DNA from 2 places in the Dellaglioa sp. BT-FLS60 genome. Region 1 is predicted to be linked to the other one. Evidence: predicted binding sites of a transcription regulator. Region 1 holds the regulator's gene; the other holds the start of a gene.
The links. Region 1 encodes LexA, which represses DNA repair genes until DNA is damaged. Its sites were predicted from a motif close to CNAACANNTGTTNG; they were not measured.
Positions count from the first base shown of each region.

Region 1 (8,437 bases):
TTTCATTTTAGCCATATTATTAACAGTGTTCAGTCTAGTAGAGGTATCTTCTAGTTTTTTGTTCTTTTCTATTAAATCATTATACTTAATTTCAGCTGATTCAAATCTATCATTGCTTTCTAAAATATTTTGTTCTGAAATAAGAAGTTCTTTTTGTTTATTAATAATTTGAGTATTTAATATATGCAGCTGTTGATCTAAATCAAAGTTAGATTGTTCTTTTATAGAAAGTTTGATATTCGTTTGTACCTTTAATAGGGCATTTTCTTTTTCAAGTTCGTTAATTTTGTTTTTAAACTCAGTTAATTTAAATATATCTGATAATGTCATAATAGCTCCTCCAAAGTTTTAGTTATGTTGCAAAGTGAGCTGATGTATCAATGCACTCGTTTTAAGATTATTTTTTAGACAAATCTGTATAAGTAATCATCCAAGAGCCAAAGGCAGATTTGGCATCTTTAACCTTAACTGTTACGGTATCTCCTTTTTTAACTTTTGGATTTGAGTCACTAACAAAATTGAGGTGCTTACCAGTTTGTAGATTATAACCAGCAGCGCTATTTGGAACTGCCTCTGACACTTTAAATTCAACAGTTTTACCATTGATATCAGTGCCATTATTTAGTGTGGATTCAGCTTTATTTGTAGTATAATCTGGTTTTGTCTTATTTCCACAGGCAGAAAGTAGTAAGATTGAAACACCTAAAATACCTAATAAACTAATAATTTTTTTCATAATATAATTCCTCCACCTAGAAATATGATAAATTTTAATTTTTTTAACTTGTTATTAATTTTTTAAAGATTATTTTATAGCTGAAATAGCTAACGATTCCCTATACTCTTCTGCGACAGGAACTTCTTCAAAATCTACTGTTAAATCTTTATAATTTGTTAATGCCGCTTTGATATCTTCAATAGGAATGTTAAAAAATTCTTTTCTACTATTAACTTTATTAATTCTTTGATTACTAAATTTATGATGTAAATCAGATTCTAATTGATAAGCATCATAACTAAAAATAAGGGCATGAATATCAAATTTATAAGGAACTGATGCAGATGATGGTTCTGCTATTCTATCAAGTGGTTCTAAGCGACGCGTAACACCAATCTTAACAATATCTTTCCCAAATGAGCCAATGTTTGAAATAATATATACATATCCCGCTGTTGTATTTTGTAGCCTATAATCCAGTGCTTCTTTGTCCTTTTCATGTGTATCAATTTGCTGCTGTAATTCAGAGAGTTGAAGTTTAAGGCTATTTTTTTCAGATTCATCAGCAGTTAGTAATTTTTCTTGAAGTTCAGTAATTACGTTTTTATAATGTTTAATTTCTTTATTCAATGCCTTCTGTTTATTTTCTATTTCCTTTTTTAGTGCTTTTTCTTCACGTTCTTTTTCTCTTTGTTCTCGTAAATCTTCTTTTTCTTGTTATTTCTTTTGAGAATACTCATATGCTAAATATAATTCTTGTATTTTAAGGTCGAAGTAGTCAGATAAGAGACGGGTACTAGTTACTTCATACATTTTATTATGTTGGTCAAATGATGTTTCAATTCGTTTTTCAATACGTTCTAGGTTGGAGTATGTAACTTTATTAATTGCTGATTCACATTCGTTGTTAAATCCTCGTAAAATCGTTTTGTTATTCATTTTTCTACCTTTAGCTTTACTATTATCTACAGTCCAATTACCGATACGGCTCGTTTATCTTTGATCATCATCTTCTGTTCGCGCCTGAGTTCAGTTAACTTTTCTTTGTAACCTAGAGCAGTTGCAAAGTCATAATGTGGTTCGTATATTCCAAAATCTTGCATTGCTAAATTATCTTCAAGTAATCCCAAAGTTTTTTTGAGGTTATCAATATCTATATTACCCGTTGATTAAAAGCAAAAATGGCTGAAAGTATTACTAATACTAATGCTGGTAAAACGAGTAAGCTTAAAGAAAAACCGAACATAACATACCCGATTATTCCAAGAATGTGACCAATAATTGAAATATTATTTTTGACTGATTGAATAAGACCAATAATATTTAAAGCAAGACTAATGGATATAAAGATACAGATGATAAAAAATGTAATAATGACTAGAAAACTTAAACTGCTATCATTATTTTTAAACTCGTCCACAAGAATTGAGAGCATGATAGGCCAAGAACTTGCCATTAAAATAGCACCGAAAATATTAGAAATACCTGCAATTGTATTAATTTTTAATTTCATTATATTATTCTCTTTAGTCAGCTTTTAATGTGAATCAGTCTATTGCACGTTAATTGAATGCAAGCAGCCGAAATTACACCTGTTTGAAGTATTTATACGCTCTTTTGTATATTATTAATAATAGGTAATGCATAGCGTGATTGCAATTACTTTTTGTATTTAGGACTAAAAGTATTGTGTATTACATATCGTCTTAGAAGTATTAGCACATTAAAATACAACACATTCTGTTTAGGACATAGAAAAATTAACATATCAATTAAGATGTTAATAATGAAATGATGTTATTTTTTTCTTATGAAAAATTGTCAAATCTTGCCATTAAATAGGACATCAAGTACAATAATGGCAAGATTATAAATGGAAGTTGGCTGAGTAATGAAAATTGGAATTGATCGCATTAATTTTTTTACATCGGATAAGTATGTTGACATGGCTGAATTGGCTGAGGCTAGGGATGTGGATCCTAATAAGTATTTAATTGGGATTGGTCAGTCGAAAATGGCGGTTATTCCACCAACTCAAGATGTTGTAACGATGGGTGCGAATGCTGCAGATTTATTGATAGATGATGAAAACAGAGAGAAAATTGATTTTGTTATTTTTGCAACAGAATCTGGTGTTGATAATTCTAAATCGACAGCAGCCTATGTTTCTGGTTTATTAGGATTAAATCATGTAAGGGCAGTTGAAATTAAACAAGCTTGTTATGGTGCAACGGCTGCGATTCAATTGGCAAAAGGACATGTGGCTCTTCATCCAGATAGTCAAGTACTAGTTATTGGTGCGGATATTGCAAGATATGGGTTAAAGACTTCTGGAGAGCCTACACAAGGTGGCGGTGCCGTTGCAATGATGATTACGGCGGATCCAGCGCTATTAACATTAGATGCAGACAGTGGGTTCGTAACGGAAAATGTTATGGATTTTTGGCGTCCTTTAAATCATAGTGAAGCACTTGTAGATGGCAAAGCGTCACAGAATGTTTATTTGGATTTTTTTAATCAAACATGGAATGAATATAAAAATAAAACTGGATTAACAGTAAATGATTTTAAAGCAATACTTTATCACTTGCCATATACAAAACTTGGCATTAAAGGATTAAGAGAGGTGCTTCCAGAAGCAAGTGAAATTAAAAAAACTGAATTAACACATGAATTTGAAGCGGCTAAAAAATATAACAATCAGGTTGGAAATTTATATACTGGATCATTATATTTAAGCTTTATTTCTTTACTTGAAAATAGTGATGATTTAGAAATCGGTGATAGAATTGGATTTTATAGTTATGGTTCTGGCGCGGTTGGTGAATTTTTTTCTGGTAAATTGGCTGCTAATTTTAAAAGTCACTTGCCTCAAACAAATTTGGAATCACGAGTTAAAGTATCTGTTGCGTTGTACGAAAAGACCTATCAAAGTCAATTAAAAAATGATGGTGCGGATATTGATTTAGATTATGCTAATGATCCAGCTAAATTTATTTTAATTGGTAGTAGCAATATGCAGAGACAATACCGAATACAATAAAAATATTAACCGATTTAACCCCTAAGTTGAGACTAACTTGGGGGTGCTTTTTATGGCTGATGAATTGAATACAAAATAAATAAGGCAATCAATTACCACTCAAAGTTGAGTAGCAGTTGATTGCCTTGTAAGCCATTATTAAAAATGACGATAGAGTCCAATTACTTTACCTAAAATAGAGACCTTATCTAAGATAATAGGTGCCATCGTATCATTTTCAGGTTGGAGTCGGAAATAATTGTCTTCTTTGAAGAATCTTTTACAGGTCGCTTCATCGAATTCATTCATAGCGATAACAATTTCGCCATTTTCAGCATTTGACTGTTTTCTGACGATGACCTGATCGCCGTTTAGAATACCAATATTAATCATACTTTCTCCACGAATTGTTAGCATGAATAGGTCATCTGAAGAATTAAAGTCAGGTGGTAAGGGGAAATAATCAGTCACTTGTTCAACTGCTAAGATAGGAACACCAGCGGTAACAGTACCTACCATTGGAATTAAATTTTCATGACTATTAACACCAATTGCATCTAAACCAAGTGGTGTAAGTTCGATGGCTCTAGGTTTAGTAGGGTCTTTAGTTAGTAATCCTTTTTTTTCAAGTCGAGCAATGTGTCCATGAACCGTGGAAGTTGAAGATAAAGAAACAGCTTCACCAATTTCTCTAACAGTTGGCGGATAGCCTTTTGTATCCACTCGTTCATGAATAAAGCGCAAGACCGCAAGTTGCTTGCTGTCAGATGCTTTTGTCATTTCGTACACCTCATCATCATTATTTATTACTTTAATAGTAGCATATGAAAGTATCTGTTGCAAACAAACGTTCGGTTAATTCAAATGATTGTTTTTTATGATATTATCGGGTATGCTTATGAGTGAAATTTTAAGGAGTGATAGTAAATGAGTCCAGAAGATTTAACACCAAGAATAAATGAATTAGCTGCAAAAAGTAAAACTGCTGAAGGATTAACAAAATCTGAAGAAGTTGAAAGAAAAGAATTACGTGAAACCTATCTGGCATTATTTAGAGAGGGTTTTAGAAGCCGGGTTGAAATGATGCAGGTTTATGATAAATCAGGTAAAGAAGTAACCCCAGATAAAGTAAAAAAAGTGCAACGTGACAAAGGCTTACGAGACGATTAGTAAAATAGTTCACACTTTAGGTAGAATTACCTTTTCTTTTATGTCAAGATTGTGTAGAATTAATGATTGAAGTGAATTGAAAGGGGTCTTGAATTATGTCAATAGGAATGACGATTTTAATCGCCGTTATTGCGTTAGCAGTTGGACTTGTCGGAGGATTTTTCGGTGCTCGTAAGTATATGGAAACATATTTACAAAAGAACCCACCAATCAATGAAGATATGTTAAGAATGATGATGGTCCAAATGGGCCAAAAGCCTTCTGAAAAGAAATTACATCAAATGATGTCATCAATGAACGCACAAGCAAAAAATAGCTCACAAAAAAAATAAGTTAATATTTTATGAACAGGCAAGGGTTTTCTTTGCTTGTTTTTTTTTCACAAAAAGGGGGCACCAGAATGAATATTTTTAGAAAACTTGGATGGTTTTTTAAACAAGAAAAAAAATCATATAGTATTGCAGTATTTTTCTTGATTTTAGTGGCAATTTTCCAAATTGTGCCACCTAAGATTATTGGAAATATTGTTGATAGCATGAGCGAAAAAGAATTAACAGTAAGCAAACTTGCTATTTGGATTGGCATTCTAATTTTTGTTGCAGTGGGTCAATACTTGTTTAGGTTTGTTTGGCGAAGAAATATTTGGGGGAGTGCTGCTCGCCTTGAAAAAATTTTACGAACCAGATTATTTAGACATTTTATGCAAATGGATCAATCGTTTTTTCAACAGAATCGCACTGGCGATTTAATGGCACATGCCACAAATGATTTAACGGCTATTCAACAAGTTGCGGGTGCTGGAATATTAACCTTTGCTGATTCAATTATTACAGGTGGAACGACTATCATAGCGATGATTTTTTTAATTGATTGGCGATTAACCATTTTGGCAATTATTCCACTACCTTTGTTAGCAGTTATGGCTAGATATTTAGGTACCAAAATCCACACGGCATTTTCTACCTCACAAGCGGCATTTTCAACATTGAATAACAAAACGCAAGAGAGTGTTAGTGGCATTAAAGTTATTAAGACACTTGGACAAGAACAAGAAGATATTGCTGATTTTGAAGAAAAAGTTCAAGAAACAATCAAAATTAATAGAAGAGTTAACTTTTTAGATGCGCTATTTGATCCTATAACAAGTTTAATTATTGGGTTATCATATGTTTTTACTATTATTTTGGGTGGTTATTATGTAACTAATAATGTTATTTCAATTGGACAACTCATTTCATTTATCAGTTATATCGCGTTACTTGTTTGGCCAATGTTTGCTATTGGGCGACTATTTAATATTATCGAACGTGGTAATGCTAGTTATGATCGTGTACAAATTTTACTTAATCAAAAAAGCGGCATTATTGATAATAAAAAAGGGTTAACTAAATCACCAGCAGGACCTTTTGATTTCAGTATTCAGCATTTTAATTATCCAGATGATGATCGTGAAAGTTTACATGATGTTAGTTTTCATATTGGTTCTGGGCAAACGCTTGGGATTGTTGGTAAAACTGGTGCTGGTAAGTCAACAATTATGAAATTAATACTGCGTAAATTTGATGCATATAATGGTATTATTACGGTTAATGATTCAGATATTAAAGAATACGCATTAGATACATATCTCAAGTCAATTGGGTATGTTCCGCAAGAAAGTTTCTTATTTTCAACGTCTATTTTTGATAATATTCGATTTGCAAATATGGATTTAACAAAAGAAAAAGTTGAAAATGCTGCATTTGATGCGGATTTGGCTAGCGATATTATGGAACTACCTCAAAAATATGAAACAGAGGTTGGTGAACAAGGAATATCATTATCTGGTGGTCAAAAACAACGTTTAGCTATTGCTCGTGCGTTAGTTATTGATCCAGAATTGTTAATTTTAGATGATGCACTTTCTGCTGTTGATGCTAGAACGGAATCAGTTATTTTGAATAGATTAAAAAGTAAACGTCAAAATAAAACAACTATTATTTCTGCGAGTCGTATGAGTAGTGTTATGGATGCAGACGAAATTATAGTCATTGATGGTGGAACAATAGTTGAGCGAGGTAAACATGCTAGCTTAATGGCATCAAAAGGTTGGTATTATCAAATGACAACTAAACAACAACTTGAAAGTAAGCTAGATGGAGGTGATTTTGATGAGTGAACAATCTAAGTCAAGTTGGCAAAAAGAATTGAGTAGTAAGGAACAAAGAACGGTTATTAAAAGATTGTTGCCCTATACAAAAGAGTTTAAAGCAGATTTTTTAATTGCTATTTTATTTGCTGCAATCTTGAGTGGCATTAATATACTTTTACCATTACTCTTACAATATTATATGGATCATTATCTGCAATCAAAATCAACACCGCTAAATATCATGTTTTTATTTGCGGGACTTTATTTTATGGGTGTCATTTTAAAAGCAGTCACACAGTTTATTCAAACGTATTTGTACTCAATGGGTGCAGAAAAAACATTGGAAAAAATTCGTGTGATTCTTTTTAAGAAAATTCATACATTAGGTATGAGATATTTTGATCAAACACCGGCTGGAGCCGTCGTTTCTAGGGTGACTAACGATACAATGACTTTAGCAGATTTTTGGACGTTATTCATGACGTTAATTGTGGGGGTGTTTTCACTTGTTTCTGCTTTTGTGGCAATGTACATTGCCAAACCACAAATTGCATTAGTGACATTGATTTTTATTCCTATTTTATTAATAACAACTTGGTATTATCAGCGTTTTAGTTCAAAAGTATATCGACAAATGCGAGAATATTTGAGCCGATTGAACACAAAATTGAACGAATCAATTGTTGGTATTAGTGTCATTCAGCAATTTCGTCAAGAGAAAAGAATTGAAAGCGAATTTGAAGACACGAATGACCTTTATTTGAAAAAAAGATTTGAAATGATTCGGACTAATTCGTTATTATTATCACCAATTATTAGTTTATTTTATGCATTGGCAGTTGTGATTACGTTGGGATTGTTTGGTATCAATAGTCTGGATCATTTTGTTGAGGCAGGAATGGTGTATGCATTTTTGACGTATTTACAAAATTTCTTTAATCCTATGACTAATTTGATGGATTATTTGACAACATTTCAAGATGGTATTGTTGCGGGTAGTCGAATCATTAGCGTTTTAGACGATCAAACGACGGAACTACAGCAAGCACCTGAAGAAGGTGCAACCATTATGAATGGTAAAATTGAATTTAAAAATGTTACTTTTTCATATGATGATGAAAATACTGTTTTAAAAAATATTTCATTTGTAGTTCAGCCTGGTGAAACATTGGCATTTGTGGGCCATACGGGTAGTGGTAAAAGCTCAACCATTAATGTATTGATGAGATTTTATGACTTCCAAGAAGGTCAAATTTTAATTGATGATGTGGATATTAAAAAATATTCATCTGAAGAACTTCGTAAGAAAATGGGTCTGGTATTGCAAGATTCATTCTTATTTTATGGAAACGTTGCGTCTAATATTAGAATGTTTAATGAAACTGTAACTGATGAA
Region 1 covers NZ_JBSOLI010000022.1:23,067-31,503, forward strand. Annotated here, with positions in the region: gene ACVQ8P_RS00505 (hypothetical protein) at 1-330, opposite strand, end outside; gene ACVQ8P_RS00510 (hypothetical protein) at 398-736, opposite strand; gene ACVQ8P_RS00515 (GIY-YIG nuclease family protein) at 806-1,348, opposite strand; gene ACVQ8P_RS00520 (DUF4041 domain-containing protein) at 1,436-1,657, opposite strand; gene ACVQ8P_RS00525 (hypothetical protein) at 1,684-1,848, opposite strand; gene ACVQ8P_RS00530 (transporter) at 1,872-2,231, opposite strand; gene ACVQ8P_RS00535 (hydroxymethylglutaryl-CoA synthase) at 2,610-3,761, shown strand; gene lexA (transcriptional repressor LexA) at 3,900-4,520, opposite strand; gene ACVQ8P_RS00545 (DUF896 domain-containing protein) at 4,668-4,910, shown strand; gene ACVQ8P_RS00550 (YneF family protein) at 5,006-5,242, shown strand; gene ACVQ8P_RS00555 (ABC transporter ATP-binding protein) at 5,311-7,068, shown strand; gene ACVQ8P_RS00560 (ABC transporter ATP-binding protein) at 7,061-8,437, shown strand, end outside.

Region 2 (8,437 bases), on a different contig from region 1:
TTAAAACCTGGGGATGCTGTTGTCACTATTGGTCGTTTACATGGTGTTATTGATAGTTTTGATGAAGAAGCAAAAACTGTTACGCTTGATTGTGATGGTATTTTCTTAACATTCGAACGTTCAGCAATTGCACGTGTTATGCCAAAGACAGTTGAAGTAGATCATATCGCTAAAGAAGAAACAACAACTAGTGATGCTGCTGTTGAAGCAACTGTTGAAGAAGATAAATTTTCTTCAGATGAAAAATAATCATTTTCAAGTATTAACTTTGAGGTAATCAGAGTTAATACTTTTTTTATTGGGTCTTTTAAGTCCAAGATTCTTGTTTATTTTACTAATAAAATGTAAACTTAAACTATTAAATTAGATATTAATAAAGAGGACTGAGACCTCAAGAAATGAGAGTGGTGTGAAATGATAGAAACGCAACAAAAAGCATTGTTTATTATATTTGGTGGTACTGGTGACTTAGCAAAACGTAAATTGTACCCCTCTCTTTTTAAGTTATTTGAAAAAGGCTTTTTGGATGATAATTTTGCTGTTATTGGAACGGCACGACGTCCTTGGACTGATGATTTTTATCAAAATGTTGTCACTGAATCATTGATTGATATTAGTGAAGATAAAGCTAAAATCGCTGATTTTGCATCACATTTTTATTATCAATCACATGATGTTACTGACGTTGCGCACTATGTAACTTTGAAAAAATTAGCTGACAAACTTGATGCTAAATATCAAATTGAAGGTAACCGGATGTTTTACTTAGCAATGTCGCCTCAATTTTTCGGGACGATTGCAACTCATTTAGGCTCACAACATTTAGTGACTGAAAATGGCTTTAATCGTTTAATTATTGAAAAACCATTTGGTCATGATTTTGACAGTGCCAAAGACTTGAATGATGAAATTAGGAACACATTTAAAGAAGATCAAATATTTAGAATTGATCATTATTTAGGTAAAGAAATGATTCAAAATATTCCAGCTATTCGTTTTGGTAATATTATTACGCAAACGTTGTGGAATAACCAGTATATCGATAATATTCAATTGACATTGAGTGAATCATTGGGTGTTGAAGAACGTGGTGGTTACTATGAAACGAGTGGTGCCATGCGTGATATGTTCCAAAATCATATTATGCAAGTTGTTTCATTGTTAACGATGGACATGCCAAAAGAGTTTATTGCGTCAGAAATTCGTAAAGAAAAATTGAAGGCTTTGAAAGCGATTCATATTTTAAAACCCGATGAAGTTGATGCAAACTTTGTACGTGGCCAATACGATGCTGATGAAGCTGGAACTGAAAAAGCTTATCGTGATGAAGAACAAATTGCCCCTGATTCAATGATTGAAACATTTATTGCTGGTCGTTTGACAATTGATAATGATCGTTGGGCGGGTGTCCCCGTTTATGTTCGAAGTGGTAAACGACTTGTTGAAAAAAATACTGAAATCAATATTGTCTTTAAAAATGTTGAAAAAAATATTTTTGGAACAGGTGCTGAACATGAACATTTAGGTAAAGATGTCTTAACCATTACGGTTGAACCCGATGAACGCTTTAGATTGACGATTAATACGAAAGAAATTGGTCAAGGGTTTAATACAAATAAAACTAATTTAGATTATGTTAATTCACCTGAAACCAAAGCAAATACACCAGAAGCATACGAAAAATTAATTTTGGATGCATTGAATGGTAACGCAATTAATTTTGCCCATTGGAATGAAGTTGCTAAGGCATGGAATATTGCTGATGTGATTTTAGATACATGGCACAATAATGACGATGATAAATCTATTTTCCCTAATTACAAGAGTGGTTCAATGGGACCAGATGCATCAGAAAAATTGTTGACAGATGATGGTAATTACTGGATATATAATCCTAAAAAATAAAATGAGGTAACGTTTCGATGTTAATCGAGGCGTTATTTTTTTATATGATGGGTTTGAAACGAGTGGATAGATAATAAAAAATAATCAGATTGAAAAAGAACGTGTGTTCGTGTAAAATAGACTAAGAAAGGGGTGAGACTGATGGCTGAATTAAACGGTATTACAATAGACGAAAAATTATTAAAAAGGAAAATTATCCATGTTGATATGGATGCTTTTTATGCCTCAATTGAAGAACGTGAACACCCTGAATTTATTGGAAAGCCATTAGTTATCGCCCATGATCCAAGAAAAAATGGTGGTCGTGGCGTCGTAGCTACGGCAAACTATGAGGCAAGAAAACTAGGAATTCATTCCGCAATGGCAGCTCAAGAAGCCTATGAGATTTGTCCTAAGGTCATTTTTCAACCACCTAATTTTACTTTATACAAAGAAGTTTCAAGTCAACTCCATGCCATATTTCATGAATATACCGAAATGATTGAGCCAATTGCTTTTGATGAAGCTTACCTTGATATTACACAAAATAAAAAGGGCCTAAAAAGCGCTATCCAAGCAGCACACATGATTCAAAGAGAAATCTATCAAAAATTACGTTTAACCTGTTCAACAGGTGTTTCATACAATAAATTTTTGGCTAAATTAGCATCAGATTATAATAAACCGGCAGGTATGACGTTAATTCTGCCTGAAGATGTCATTCCGTTTTTATCTGAATTACCAATTGGCAAATTTAGAGGTGTCGGGAAAAAAACGGCACCTAAAATGATTGATCAAGGGATTCTTACTGGAAAAGAATTGCTAGAAAAATCCGAAGTTGAATTAATTCAACAATTTGGTAAATTAGGTTATTTCTTATATAAAAGGGTACGTGGCGTGGATGACCGGCCCGTTGAGTGGCAACGAGAGCGAAAATCAATTGGTAGTGAACGAACATATGGCAAGCTCTTAATGACAACTGATGAGGTTGAAACGCAACTTAGAACTATTGCACATTTGGTTTCTGAAACCTTGAACAAGCAGCAAAAGCATGGCAAGACATTAGTTATTAAAGTTCGCTATCAAGATTTTACGACGCTCACTAAAAGATTAACGCTCGATGAATTTATCCGTAATGATGCACCAACCATTTATTTTTATGGCCGACAGATTTTTGACGAAATTTTGGGTGCAGAAAAAGGGATTCGATTACTTGGCTTAACAATGACAAATTTAGCACCGATAGGTTTTGAGAATATGAAGCTACCATTATTTGAAAAAAAAGTGCCAAATCAGTCTTTGTAATTGCCCACAATAACCGTTATACTTAAGAGCAGCTTTGGAAACGAAAGAAGACTAATTAATTATGAAAATAACATGGCTTGGACAATCAAGTGTTCAAATTCTTACTAATGACAAGATAACGATTTTAATTGATCCATTTATTAAAGATAATCCATTAGTTAAAACGACTGTTGAAGAATTAAATCCAGACTATATTTTGGTGACGCATGCACATGCGGACCACGTTGGTGATACAATTGAATTGGCTAAAAAATCAAACGCTACGGTAATTGCAATTACTGATTTAGCGACTTATTTTAAAGGAGAAGGCTTAACTGTTGAACCTTTGAATTTTGGTGGGCAACTTAAACTACCATTTGGTTCAGTGAAGCTTGTCCCTGCGTGGCATACTGCTGCACTCGTAATCAACGGGAAGCCTAGAACATTAGGTGTTGCTGCAGGATTTGAATTGCATGTTGATGGTAAGGTTCTTTACCATGCCGGAGATACCGCTTTATTTTCAGACATGAAATTAGTTAATCACATGCAACCTGTTGATTTAGCATTTTTACCTATTGGTGACGCATACACAATGGGGATAGAGGATGCAGCAATTGCAGCTGAATTCGTTCAAGCAAAAAAAGTTGTCCCAATACATTACAATACGTTTGCCAGAATTGAACAAAACCCTGTTGAATTTGTTCAATTATTGAATGATGGTGTTGGGATTATTCCCGAGATTGATGTGCCATTCGAGTTTTAAGAAGGAGTCGTTTAAGTGAAAATTGAGCTAGAAATTTTAAAGAAAATCAAACAGTTTGAGACGATTATTATTCATCGACATCAAAGTCCGGACCCTGATGCAATTGGCTCTCAATCAGGTCTAGCAGCAATTATTCGTGCTAGTTTTCCTGATAAAAAGGTGTATCAAGTGGGAACCCCTTCAGCTGGATTAGCATGGATTAGTCATCAGGATGAAATTCCTGATGAAACGTATCAAGAGGCACTTGTAATTGTCATCGATACAGCTAATCGGCCAAGAATTGAAGATGATCGCTATACATCAGGTGCTTATCTGATTAAATTAGATCATCATCCAAATGAGGATGTGTATGGGGACTTGGTTTGGGTAAAAACCAATGCATCAAGTAGTTCCGAATTAGTTATGGATTTAGTTGACCAAGTTGATGGCGGCTTAACGGTTACTGATGATGCAGCTAGAATGTTATATGCTGGCATTGTTGGTGATACGGGTCGTTTTATGTATTCAGCAACGACAGCACATACGATGCAAGTTGTTTCTGATTTAATGACACATAATTTTTCAACAACTAAAATTAATCAAAAGATGGATAATATTACGGCGGGTGTCGCTAAATTATCAGGATATGTCTATGATAATTTAGTGATTACAGAGCATAAGGCTGCATACGTGATATTAACGCATGACTATCTTGATTCAATAGAGTTGGGCGATGCTGGTTCATCTCAAATTGTACCGTTACCAGGTAAAATAATTGAAGTTCAATGCTGGGCAATTTTTGTACAGCAAAAGGATGGTAGCTACCGTGTTCGATTACGCTCAAAAGGGCCAGTAATCAACCAATTAGCAAAAGCACATGATGGCGGTGGACATCCCATGGCCAGTGGTGCAAGAGCCAAAGACCAAGCAGAGTACGAAGAAATAGTTAAATCACTTGATGATTTAGCTAGAACATATACGGGAGAATAAGATGCCAGAAAATTTTAAAAATTTTGGACTGCAATCGTATCTTTTAAAAGCGATTGAAGCCATTCATTTCGATGTACCAACAGAAGTTCAGCAACGTTTGATTCCCGTTATTTTAAAGGGAAAAAGCGTTGTGGGACAATCTCAAACAGGTAGTGGTAAAACACATACTTTCTTATTACCAATTTTTAACCAAATTGATGTATCAAACAACACGGTTCAAGCAGTTATCACAACACCAAGTCGTGAACTTGCTTACCAAATTTATGAAGCTGCTAAACAATTGGCAGAATTTAGTCCTGAACCCATTCATATTCAAAATTATGTTGGTGGAACGGATAAACAACGTCAAATTGATAAATTAAGCAGAAGACAGCCACAAATCGTTATTGGGACACCAGGACGTATTGCCGATTTAATGAGTAGTAATGCTTTAGATATTCACAATGCATCAACTTTAGTTGTGGATGAAGCAGATATGACTCTTGATTTAGGTTTCTTAAAAGAAACAGATCAAATTGCATCTGCATTACCTTCTGATCTTCAAATGATGGTCTTTTCAGCAACGATTCCGCAAAAATTACAACCATTCTTAAAGAAATACATGAAGAATCCAGTTGTCGAAGAAATTGCGGCTAAGTCAGTGATTAGCGATACCATTGAAAATTGGATAATTCCAACAAAGAGTCATGATCGTAATGAAATTATTTATCAATTAATTACGATGGGTCAACCTTATATTGCGCTTATTTTTGCGAATACAAAAACGCGAGTGGATGAGATTGTTGATTATTTACGTAGTAAGGATTTAAAAGTTGCCAAGATTCATGGTGACGTGCCAGCTCGTGAACGTAAACGTGTGATGAAAGAAGTTCAGAACTTGGATTATCAATACGTTGTAGCAACTGATTTAGCTGCTCGAGGCATTGATATTGAAGGGGTCTCACATGTTATCAATGATGATATTCCAAACGATTTGGAATTCTTTATTCACCGTGTTGGTCGTACTGGCCGTAATGGCCTAAGTGGGATTGCCATGACATTGTATGGACCAAATGAAGAAAATAAAATTGCTGAATTAGAAGCAATGGGTATTAAATTTGCGCCTAAAGATATTAAAAAAGGCGAAATCGTTGATTCTTATGATCGTAATCGTCGTGAAAATCGTAAACAAGCAAAAAATCCTTTAGCTCCTGTGATTAAAGGAATGGTTAAAAAAGAGAAGAAAAAACGTAAACCTGGATATAAGAAAAAGATCCAAAAAGCAATCAAACGTAAAGATCAAATGGATCGTCGCGTTAATAGAAAGCAAAATCGTAAAGAATCGTAAGCAAAATTTGACAATTTGAGTTGGTTTCAATATAATTTTTATTAGAAACAAGGATAATTTTAAATAGCCTAACAGAAACATTTCATTTGCTGAGAGAAATGATTATTTAAAAAAGCTACCTTGTGATGTGAATGAAAAGAATGACGTCTACTCAACGTTATCGAGCTTAAGAGGTAAACGACTAAAACATCGTTGCAAGTAAGGTGGTACCGCGCTATAAGCGTCCTTACTCGCAGCGGTGTTTTTTGCTTAAAAATAGAAGGGAAGTCACACTTATGAAAAAAATGACAAGTACTGAAATTCGCCAAATGTATTTAGATTTCTTTAAAGAAAAAGGCCATACAATTGAACCTAGCGCCTCATTGCTACCCGTAGATGATCCAACCTTACTTTGGATTAATTCCGGTGTTGCAACTTTGAAAAAATATTTTGATGGATCAGTTGTACCAGAAAATCCTAGAATAACGAATGCTCAAAAAAGTATTCGAACAAATGATATCGAAAATGTAGGTAAAACAGCACGTCATCATACCTTATTTGAAATGTTGGGTAATTTTTCAATTGGTGATTACTTTAAACCAGAAGCAATTAATTGGGCTTGGGAATTATTGACAAGTGATAAATGGTTTGCATTTGATCCTGAAAAATTATACGTTACCGTTTACCCAAAAGATTTAGAAGCAAAGCGTATTTGGTTAGAAGAAGTTAAATTACCAAAAGATCATCTTATAGAAGTTGAAGATAATTTTTGGGATATTGGTCAAGGACCTAGTGGCCCAGATACAGAAATTTTTTATGATCGTGGACAAAGTTTTAACAATTTGGCTGAAGATGATCCTGAGAATTATCCTGGTGGTGAAAATGAACGCTATTTAGAAGTCTGGAATATTGTCTTCTCTGAGTTTAACCACACCCCTGAAAATACGTATGAACCACTACCTCATCAAAATATTGATACGGGGATGGGCTTAGAACGTGTTGTCTCGATTTTCCAAAATGCCAAAACTAACTTTGAAACAGATTTATTTTTGCCATTAATTGATGCGACTGAAAAAATGAGTGATAATAAAAAGTATGATGATAACGCACAAGATGATATTTCATTTAAAGTTATTGCAGACCATGCTCGTGCCATTGCATTCGCAATTGGTGATGGTGCCTTACCTTCAAATGAAGGACGTGGTTATGTTATCCGTCGCTTAATTCGTCGTGCAGTTATGCATGGACAAAAATTAGGGATAGAAGGCTCATTTTTGACACAACTTGTGCCCGTTGTTGGAAATATAATGAAAGATTATTATCCAGAAGTTTTGGAACAATCTGAGTATATTTCTAAAATTGTTCGTTCTGAAGAAGAACGTTTCAATGAAACATTAAAAGACGGATTACAGTTATTGAACAACTTAATTTTAACGACGAAAGAAGAACATAAATCAGAATTATCTGGTGCCGGTGTCTTCAAGTTATATGATACTTATGGGTTTCCATTTGAATTAACAAAAGAATACGCTGAAGATGAAGGGCTATCTGTGGATCAAGCAGGCTTTGATGCTGAAATGAAACAACAGAAGGATCGTGCACGTGCTGCGCGTGGTAACGCTAAATCAATGGGTGTTCAAAATGGCCTGTTAACAGACATTAAAACAGTTAGCGAATACGTTGGTTATACACAATTTAGTGTTGACGATGCCAAAATTGTTGATTTAATTGTGGATAACGCGTTAGTTGATGCTATCAAACCAGGTGATAATGCACAGGTTATTTTCTCTAAAACACCTTTTTATGCTGAAATGGGTGGACAAGTTGCAGATAAAGGAACTGTTAAAGACGCTGAAGGTCATGTGATTGCTGAAGTAGAAGATGTACAACATGCACCAAATGGCCAAAATTTACATGTAATTAAAGTTCTTGCACCAATGAAAAAAGAGCAATTGGTTAAGTTAGAAATTAACCGAGATTTTCATAAAAAAGTTGAAAAAAATCATACCGCTACGCATTTACTTGATCAAGCATTAAGAGATGTTTTGGGGGAACATACGCATCAAGCAGGCTCATTAGTTGAACCTACTTATCTCCGTTTTGATTTTACAAATGTTGGTTCCGTCTCTGAAAAACAGTTAGAACAAGTCGAAAAAATTGTTAATGACAAAATTTGGGCTGAATTAGCTGTCGAAACGGTTGAAACAGATATTGAATCTGCTAAGAAGATG
Region 2 covers NZ_JBSOLI010000027.1:31,771-40,207, reverse strand. Annotated here, with positions in the region: gene yajC (preprotein translocase subunit YajC) at 1-249, shown strand, start outside; gene zwf (glucose-6-phosphate dehydrogenase) at 418-1,905, shown strand; gene dinB (DNA polymerase IV) at 2,047-3,189, shown strand; gene ACVQ8P_RS01545 (metal-dependent hydrolase) at 3,251-3,931, shown strand; gene ACVQ8P_RS01540 (DHH family phosphoesterase) at 3,947-4,900, shown strand; gene ACVQ8P_RS01535 (DEAD/DEAH box helicase) at 4,902-6,227, shown strand; gene alaS (alanine--tRNA ligase) at 6,503-8,437, shown strand, end outside.
Region 2: the regulator LexA is predicted to act here: its motif matches at 2,002-2,015, upstream of dinB (DNA polymerase IV).